DNA from 2 places in the Micromonospora inositola genome. Region 2 is predicted to be linked to the other one. Evidence: riboswitches for the same ligand, from Rfam matches in the RefSeq annotation. Region 2 holds a riboswitch; the other holds the start of a gene.
What was found. Region 2 has a riboswitch for S-adenosylmethionine ahead of thrC (threonine synthase). Riboswitches for the same ligand answer to the same signal wherever they lie in the genome.
Positions count from the first base shown of each region.

Region 1: it holds a riboswitch for S-adenosylmethionine, as region 2 does, so the genes downstream of both, GA0070613_RS20770 (ABC transporter substrate-binding protein) here and thrC (threonine synthase) in region 2, are expected to answer to the same signal.

Region 1 covers NZ_LT607754.1:4,361,968-4,366,468, reverse strand. Annotated here, with positions in the region: gene GA0070613_RS20775 (NAD(P)/FAD-dependent oxidoreductase) at 1-1,025, shown strand, start outside; SAM riboswitch class IV at 1,108-1,219, shown strand; gene GA0070613_RS20770 (ABC transporter substrate-binding protein) at 1,486-2,358, shown strand; gene GA0070613_RS20765 (amino acid ABC transporter permease) at 2,399-3,202, shown strand; gene GA0070613_RS20760 (amino acid ABC transporter ATP-binding protein) at 3,199-3,951, shown strand; gene GA0070613_RS20755 (hypothetical protein) at 3,958-4,501, opposite strand, start outside.
Region 2 covers NZ_LT607754.1:2,368,734-2,373,234, forward strand. Annotated here, with positions in the region: gene GA0070613_RS11325 (hypothetical protein) at 1-77, opposite strand, end outside; partial or broken gene GA0070613_RS33370 (DivIVA domain-containing protein) at 65-133, opposite strand; gene GA0070613_RS11335 (ArsR/SmtB family transcription factor) at 130-444, opposite strand; gene GA0070613_RS11340 (DMT family transporter) at 535-1,500, shown strand; SAM riboswitch class I at 1,670-1,803, shown strand; gene thrC (threonine synthase) at 1,816-3,105, shown strand; gene GA0070613_RS11350 (GNAT family N-acetyltransferase) at 3,413-4,432, shown strand; gene GA0070613_RS11355 (hypothetical protein) at 4,422-4,501, opposite strand, start outside.

The DNA.
Region 1 (4,501 bases), 2.0 Mb from region 2:
TGTCGCTGTCCAAGGCGATGGTCAACGCCCTCCTGCCGCGCCGCAACCGCAAGGACGTGGCGAGCCTGATCGAGGAGTTCCAGTACCCCAAGCACGGCCCCGGGATGATGTGGGAGCGCTGCACCGAGCAGGTGGAGAAGAGGGGCGGCTCGGTGCGTACCGGCAGTTGGGTGACGGCCGTGCACCGCGACCCGGCGGCCCGCCGGGCCACCGGCGTGACCGTGGCCGACGCGGACGGGGAACGGACCGAGCCGGCCGACCACGTGATCTCGTCCATGCCGATCTCCGCGCTGGTCCACGCGCTGCGGCCGGCCGCCCCGCCCGAGGTGCGCGCCGCCGCCGACGACCTGCGCTACCGGGACTTTCTGACCGTCGCGCTGGTCGTGCCCGAGGAGTTCTCGTTCCCGGACAACTGGATCTACGTGCACGACCCGGCGGCGAAGGTGGGGCGGATCCAGAACTTCGGCTCCTGGTCGCCGTACCTGGTGAAGGACGGACGCACCTGCCTCGGGCTGGAGTACTTCGTGTTCGAGGACGACGAGATGTGGCGTACGCCGGACGCGGACCTGGTCGCGCTCGCCACCGGGGAACTGGAGCGGCTCGGCCTGGTCCGGCCGGGTTGTGTGGAGGCCGGTCACGTCGTGCGGATGCCGAAGGCGTACCCGGTGTACGACGAGCGGTACCAGCGCAATGTGGACGTGATCCGGGACTGGCTGGCCCGCGAGGTGCCGAACGTGCACCCGGTCGGGCGCAACGGCATGCACCGGTACAACAACCAGGACCACTCGATGCTGACGGCGATGCTGACCGCCGAGAACATCGCCCACGACGCCGGTCACGACGTCTGGACCGTCAACGTGGAGCAGGACTATCACGAGGAGAAAGCCTCCTCCGCCGACCGCCGGCGCGGTGACGGCCGGCACGGCACCGGCCGCGACGCGCCGATCGTGCCCGCCCGGCCCGCGCTGCGTCGCCGCGTGACCGAGGTCCACGAGGCCGCCTCGGCCCCGGTACGCCGGCCCTGATCCCGGGCGGTAACGCACGGGACGTGAGGGTGGTCATAACGGCTGGACGAGCCGGGCGGCGCTGCTGCTAGCCTTCTCGGCAGGTCATGAGCGCCAGCGTCAAGCCCCGGCTCGCTGGCCGGCAACCCTCCTCCGCGGTGGGGTGCCCCGGGTGAAGACCAGGCACCGGCAGCACGCCGGTGCAAGCGTGGCCTGGTACCCAGGTCATTACCGACCCGAGGGAACCATGTCTGCTCACTTTCGCGCCCCGCTCGCCGACGACGTCGCGTACCCGGCCGGCTTCGCGCTGGTCAAGCGGCGGCACGTCGACCTGATGCGGGTGTGTAGCGACGGCTGTCGTCGCCCAGACGCGCGCTGAGCGCCACACCCCCTTTTCTCGAACCACCCACTCCGGCTCGCCCGCCCCGGGCGTGCCGTCGGCGGCGTGCGCCCACGTCGCCATCCGACCCGGGAGACACCTGTGCGATTCCTTCCTGCCCTGACCCGCGTCGCCGCGCTCGGCGCCGCCGCCGTCCTCGCCGCGACCGCGCTCACCGCCTGCGGCGACGACGCCTCCACCAGCGAGGCCGCCAACCCGTACGGCCTGCTCCAGCCCGGGGTGCTGCGGGCCGGCACGCTCACCGACGCCCCGCCGAACGTCTACCTGAAGGACGGTAAGTTCACCGGCTTCGACAACGACCTGCTGACCGCGGTGGCCGCCAAGGCGGGCCTGAAGGTGGAGTTCGTCGGCACCGACTTCTCGGCGCTGCTGTCGCAGGTCAACAACCGCAAGTTCGACGTGGGCAGTTCGTCCATCACGATCACCGAGGCGCGGAAGAAGACCGTCGACTTCGGCAACGGCTACGACTTCGGCTACTTCGGACTGGACGTGCCGACCGGCTCGCCGATCACCAGCTTCGACCAGCTCGCCGGCAAGCGGGTGGTGGTCGTGCAGGGCACCGTGCAGGACGACTACGCCACCGGCAAGAACCTCAACCCGGTGCGGGTGCCCGACTACAACGGCGCGATCAACCAGCTCAAGGCGGGCACCGCCGACGCCTGGATCGCCCCCGCCGAGATCGGCGAGAAGTCGGCCGCGGACAGCAACGGCAAGATCAAGGTGGCGGCCAAGCAGCTCAGCCCGGCCCCGACCGCGTACGCGGTGGCGAAGGCGAACGACAAGCTGCGCGAGGCGCTGAACAACGGCTTGGACGAGGTCATCGCCGACGGCACCTGGACGAAGCTGCAGGCCCAGTACTACCCGGGCCGGCCGATCCCGGCCGACTTCAAGCCGGGCAGCGGCACCGTCGCCGTCCCGGGCGCGGCGGCGCCGTCGGCGTCGACGGCTTCCTGACGTACGCGAACACGACCGAGCGGGGCGGTAGGAGATTCCGATGGATCCGTTGAGCACCCTGTGGGAGACCTTCTTCGACTGGGACTCCATGCGCCAGGCGCTACCCGACATGCTCACCGTCGGGTTGCCCAACACGCTGATCCTTGCGGTCTCCGCCGCCCTGCTCGGCTCGGTGCTGGGCATCCTGCTGGCGATCGCCGGCATCTCCCGTACCCGCTGGCTGCGCTGGCCGGCCCGGGTCTACACGGACATCTTCCGCGGCCTGCCCGCCGCCGCGACCATCCTGCTCATCGGCGTCGGCCTGGCGCCGCTGGGCATGGAGGTCTGGGGGCCGAACCCGTACCCGCTGGGGATCCTGGCGCTGTCGCTGATCGCCGCCGCGTACATCGGTGAGATCTTCCGGGCCGGCATCCAGAGCGTCGAGGCGGCGCAGCTGGAGGGGGCCCGCGCGCTCGGCTTCTCCTGGGGCGAGGCGATGCGGCTGGTGATCGTCCCGCAGGGCATCCGGCGGGTGCTGCCGGCCTGGGTGAACCAGCTGATCGCCCTGATCAAGGACTCCAGCCTGGTCTACTTCCTCGGCCTGCTGGCCAGCCAGCGGGAACTGTTCCGGATCGGGCAGGACTACGCGGCGAACACCGGCAACCAGTCCGCCCTGCTGCTGGCCGGCCTGTTCTACCTGGCGTTGACCGTGCCGCTGACCCACGCGGTCAACTGGATCGACCGGCGGCTGCGCCAGGGCCGGGCGGTCACCGTCGACCCCGACAACGACGGCGGGCTGGCCGTGGCTGGCCAGGTCGCCCTGCCCCCGCAGACCGCCGCGCCGAAGCGTGAGGACCAGCGATGACCGCCACCAGCACCGTCACCACCACCTCGGTCAGCCTCGCCGTCCGCGACGTGCACCTCGCCTTCGGCGCGAACAAGGTGCTGCGCGGCGCGCACCTGGACGTGGCCCGGGGCGGCACGGCCTGCGTGATCGGCCCGTCCGGCTCCGGCAAGTCCACCCTGCTGCGCACCATCAACCGGCTCATCGAGCCGGACTCGGGCGACGTGCTGCTGGACGGCCGCAGCGTGCTGCGCCACGACCCGGACGCGCTGCGGCAGCGGGTCGGCATGGTGTTCCAGCAGTTCAACCTCTTCCCGCACATGACGGTGCTGCGCAACATCACCCTCGCCCTGCGGAAGATCAAGAAGCTCTCCGAGGACGAGGCCGCGCAGGTGGCCCGGGCCCAGCTCGACCTGGTCGGGCTGGCCGCCAAGGCCGACTCCCGGCCGGCGCACCTCTCCGGCGGTCAGCAGCAGCGGGTGGCGATCGCCCGCGCCCTGGCCCTGCAACCGCAGGTGATGCTCTTCGACGAGGCGACCTCGGCGCTGGACCCGGAGCTGGTCAAGGGCGTGCTCGGGGTGATGGCGGACCTCTCCGCCGGCGGCATGACGATGGTGGTGGTGACCCACGAGATGGGCTTCGCCCGCGAGGTCGCCGACACGGTGGCCTTCATGGACCGTGGCGTGGTCCTCGAGGCCGGCGAGCCGGCCGCCATCTTCGAGTCGCCCGAGCACCCCCGGCTGCGCCAGTTCCTCTCCCAGGTGCTCTGACCCAGCTCAGCCGGCGCCGACCAGGGCACGCAACTCGTCACGGAGCGCGCGGTCGTCGGACGCGACCGCGCTCCACAGCACCACGTCGCCCGCGACGGCGAGCCCGACCATGGCCGGCCCGTCGAACCGGTACAGCGCGTCGCAGCCCTGGTTGCCCGCCCAGCCGTGCGTGACGGGCAGCGCGGTCAGTCGCCCGGCCAGCCGGTCCAGCGCCCCGGACGGCAGCGGGTGGTCGAGGTCGAAGCCGTCGCCGGAGCGGTCCAGCGCCTCGAACAGCCGCGTCTCCCAGGCCCGCGCCAGGGTGTACACGGTGAACCGCTCGGCGTACACCCGGCCGGACTCCCCGGTGGCGTCGTCGGGGGCGAGCAGCAGCACCGGCGGGTCGTCACCGGCGTCCAGCGGCACCACCCAGGTGCAGCAGCCCTGACTGTCGTCCTCCAGGTGGAGCAGCCGCGCGCCGGGGCCGGTGTCGTCCAGGAGCGCGAGCCAGTCGACTCCGGCGAGGTCGTTGTCCTGCATGATCCGTCCCGGACCGCCCACCGCGAACCAC
Region 2 (4,501 bases):
CGGAAGCAGGCGGTCGAGTTCGTCGTGCCACCAGGTCGAGGTACTTGTGGACCTGGCCGGGGTCGTAGCCCCGCCAGCGGCTGTCGAAGCCGGCGGCGCGGACCAAATGCGGGTGCAGGCGTTCCCCAGTCACGCAGGTCGGGAGCGGGTGGGTGCGGTGAGGACCGCATCGAGCAGGCCGGGGTAGAGGCGGTCCAGTTCGTCGCGGCGCAGCCGGACGTACCGGCTGGTGCCGGCGACCCGGGTCCGCGTCAGGCCGGCCTCGCGCAGCACCTTGAGGTGGTGGCTCCGGGTGGCCTTGGAGACCCCAAGCTCGAAGGTGCCGCAGACGTGGTCGCCGCCGGCGGCCAGGACGCGCACGATCCGCAGCCGTACGTCGTCGGCCAGCGCCGCGAGCACGGCGGTGACCGGTACGTCGCGCAGTTCAGGTTCGTGCAGCTCCATGTGACCAGTGTAACCGTTGTTCGACATTCGTCGAACAAGCTCCTAAAGTCGGTGCCGTTGGTTCGACGATATTCGAACATAGGAGCTGCGATGCGCTCTCGTCACGCCGCCTTCCTCCCGCTCTTCGCGGTGCTCAGCTGGGGTGTCATGTTCCCGGTCCTGGCCAGCGCCCTCGCCCGGGTCGACGCGCTGAACCTCACCACCGCCCGGTACGTCCTCGCGACCGCCGTCCTGCTCGCCCTGCTGCTGGCCCGGGAGGGCCTGGCCGCCCTGCGCTCCGGCGGCCGGGCGGTCGAGGTGGTGGCGCTCGGCGTGCTCGGCTTCGCCGGGTTCAACGTGCTGACCAACCTGGCGCTCGGGCACGCCGCCCCGCAGCAGATCGCCCTCTTCGTCGCCACCACCCCGCTGGTCACCCAGCTGGTCCGCTGGGTCCGGGACGGCGTACGCCCCCGCCCGGTGCTGCTCGGGTTCTCGCTGCTCGCCCTCGTCGGCGTCGGTCTGGTGATCACCCGCGGCCGGCTCGACGGGCTGGGCCAGTTCGGCGTCGGCGGACTGCTGATGATCGGCGCGGTGCTCGGCTGGGCCGTCTACACCCACGGCGCGAGCCGGTTCACCGGCTGGTCCCCGCTGCGCTACACCACGCTCACCGCGGTCGCCGGGACCGCCGCGATGCTCGCCGCCAGCCTCGCCGCCGACCTCGCCGGCTGGCAGCACCTGCCGGCCGCCGCCGACCTCGTCGCGGTCGCCCCGCAGCTGGCGTACGCCGTGCTCGTCGCCGCTGTCCTCGCGGTACTCGCCTGGAACACCGGGGTGCAGCGGCTCGGCGCGGCCGACGCCGCCCTGTTCATGAACCTGGTCCCGGTGACCACCTTCGTGGTGCAGACCGCCCGGGGCTACCGGCCCGGCGCGGTGGAACTGGTCGGCGCGACCCTGACCATCGCCGCCCTGGTCGCCGCCAACCTGGCCACCCGCTCCCGCGCCGCCACCGTGCCTGCCCCCGTGGCGGTCACCGACCGGCCGGCCGTCGTCGAGCCGATCGCCGTGGTGGCGCGCTGAGGTAAGCAGAGCTTCGAGTTCGGGGAAGTGGGGGCCTCCGGCGGCGGAGGAGCCCCACTTCCCGGAAGTCGTGCGGATCTTGGCGCTGGTGAGCGGGGGTGGCTCACAGCGTGGGAAGCAGGCTCGGCAGGCGCGGCGCACGCGCATAGACTCGACGGCACAACTGCATACCTCATCCAGAGGGGCTGAGGGATACGGCCCGACGACGCCCCGGCAACCACCCGCGCGCTCGACGACGAGCGAGAAGCGGGCAGGTGCCAATTCCGTCCCCGCCGCAGGGTGCGATGCGGGGAAAGATGAGAGGAACTCCTCGACATGACGTCGACGCTTCCCGCCGCTTCCGGCATCGACACCACCCTCAGCCCGGCCCGCGCCCTGGTCTGTCGCGCCTGTTCCGCGCGCTACCCGCTGGCCGCCCAGCACGCCTGCTACGAGTGTTTCGGCCCGCTGGAGGTCGACTACGACGCCGCCGCGCTCGCCGCCGTCACCCGCGAGCAGATCGAGGCCGGCCCGAAGAACCTCTGGCGGTACGCTGCCCTGCTCCCCGCCGGCCAGGACCCGGCCACCCGGGTGACCGTGGACCCGGGGCTCACCCCGCTGGTCGCCGCCCCGCACCTCGCCGCGGAGCTGGGCGTCACCGCCCCGCTCTGGGTCAAGGACGACAGCGCCAACCCCACCCACTCGTTCAAGGACCGGGTGGTGTCGGTGGCGCTGACCGTCGCCCGGGCGCTCGGCTTCACCCGGTTCGCCTGCGCCTCCACCGGCAACCTGGCCAACTCGGTGGCCGCGCACGCCGCCCGGGCCGGGGCGCCGTCGGTGGTCTTCATCCCCAGCGACCTGGAGCAGGGCAAGGTGGTGACCACCGCCGTCTACGGCGGCGAGCTGGTCGCCGTCGACGGCTCGTACGACGACGTGAACCGGCTCTGCGGGGAGCTGGTGGAGACCGACGAGTTCGAGGACACCGCGTTCGTCAACGTCAACGTCCGGCCGTACTACGCGGAGGGGTCGAAGACCCTCGGGTACGAGGTGGTCGAGCAGCTCGGCTGGCGAATCCCCGCCCAGGTGGTGATCCCGATGGCCAGCGGCGAACTCCTCACCAAGATCGACAAGGCGTTCTCCGAGCTGGTCGAGATCGGCCTGGTCGAGGCGCCGGCCGGCGGCTGGAAGGTCTTCGGCGCCCAGTCGGCCGGCTGCAACCCGATCGCCACCGCGCTGCACGCCGACAGCGACGCCATCACCCCGGTCAAGCCGACCGGCATCGCCAAGTCGCTGAACATCGGCGATCCGGCCGCCGGCCTCTACGCCCTGGAGGCCGTCCGGCGCACCGGCGGCTGGATGGAGTACGCCGACGACGACGAGATCCGCGCCGGCATCCGGCTGCTCGCCCGGACCACCGGCGTCTTCGCCGAGACCGCCGGCGGGGTGACCGTCGCGGTGCTGCGCAAGCTGGTCGAGTCCGGCCGGCTCGACCCCACGGCGGAGACGGTCGTCTTCAACACCGGCGAGGGCCTGAAGACCATCGACGCCGTCGCCGCCGAGGTCGGCCCCACCCACCGCATCAAGCCCTCCCTCCGCGCCGCCCGCGACGCCGGTCTCCTCGCCTGACCCCCACCCCACCCGTCCGGCCGTCGTGGCCGGGCGGGGGACGGGCGGATCGCCCGGACGGGGGATCGGGCGGATCCGCCGGGTAACTGGCTTTTCGCTGTGAGTGTAGGAAACCCGCCGCTAAGGACTTGACGGCAGGATTGGGACGGCGCAAGATGCTCCGTGCGGGAGGGCGTTTCGCCGGAGACTTTGTTCTTTCGACCCAGCGCCAGCGGCGTTGTGCGATCGTCCCTCCCGACCAACGTCGCGATCGGGGCCAGCGTAATTCGCTGGCCCCGATCGCCCTTTCCGGCGCACCCTCGCAGGCATGGGCATCACGATCGCGCCGTTCGACGCCGCCGACCAGGCCGCGATCGACGAGGCGTACCGGATCGGGGCGGCGGCCAACGAGGCGGACCTGCCGGACTTCCCGCCGTTCTGCCGGCAGCGCTTCGACGCCGCGATCCGACATCCGATGCCGGGCAACGCGCCGCGCTGGGCGCTGGCCCGGCTCGACGGTGTGCCGGCCGGCTACCTGGTGCTGGACCTGCCGCAACTCGACAACACCGACAACTCGACCGCCGACCTGGTCGTGCATCCGGCGTACCGGCGGCGGGGCGTCGGCCGGGCCCTGCACGAGCACTGCCTGCGGCTGCTGGGTGAGCACGGCCGCAAGCGGGTGATGGGGATGGCGGTCTCGGCGCTGCCCGGGGGCGTCGCCCGACCGGAGGCCGGCGGCGCCTTCGCCGCCACGATGGGCGCCCGCCCGGTGCTCGCCGAGGTGCGCCGCCGGCTGGCGACCGGCCGGCTCGACCACGCCGCGCTCGACGCCCTGGCCGCCGACGCCCGGGCGCACGCCACCGGCTACCGCACCGTCCGCTGGCAGGGCGACACCCCCGAGGAGTACGCCGCCGACGTGGCCTACCTCGACGGCCGGCTGATGACCGACGCGCCGCTGGGCGAACTGGAATGGGAGCCGGAGCAGGTGGACGTCGCTCGGTTGCGGGGCACCGAACGGGCGCTGGACGCCCGGGGCCGCCGGCGCTACCACCATGCGGCCGTGCACGCCGCGACCGGCCGGGTGGTCGCCTGGACCCTGATCGACCTGGGTCCGAGCGCCGACTGGCACGCGTTCCAGCAGATCACCATCGTCGACCCGGCGCACCGGGGGCACCGGCTCGGCCTGCTCACCAAGGTGGAGAACCTGCGCTGGGTGCTCGGCCACGAGCCGGCGCTGCGGGTGATCGACACCTGGAACGCCGCCGAGAACCGACACATGATCACGATCAACGAGCAGCTCGGGTTCCGCCCGGTCGACGCCTGGACGGACTGGCAGCTCACTCTCTGAGCCCGCCGTCGACGTTGCCGGCCGGGTGCAGTCGCCGCACCAGCTCCTCGACCGCCCGGTCGAAGTCGG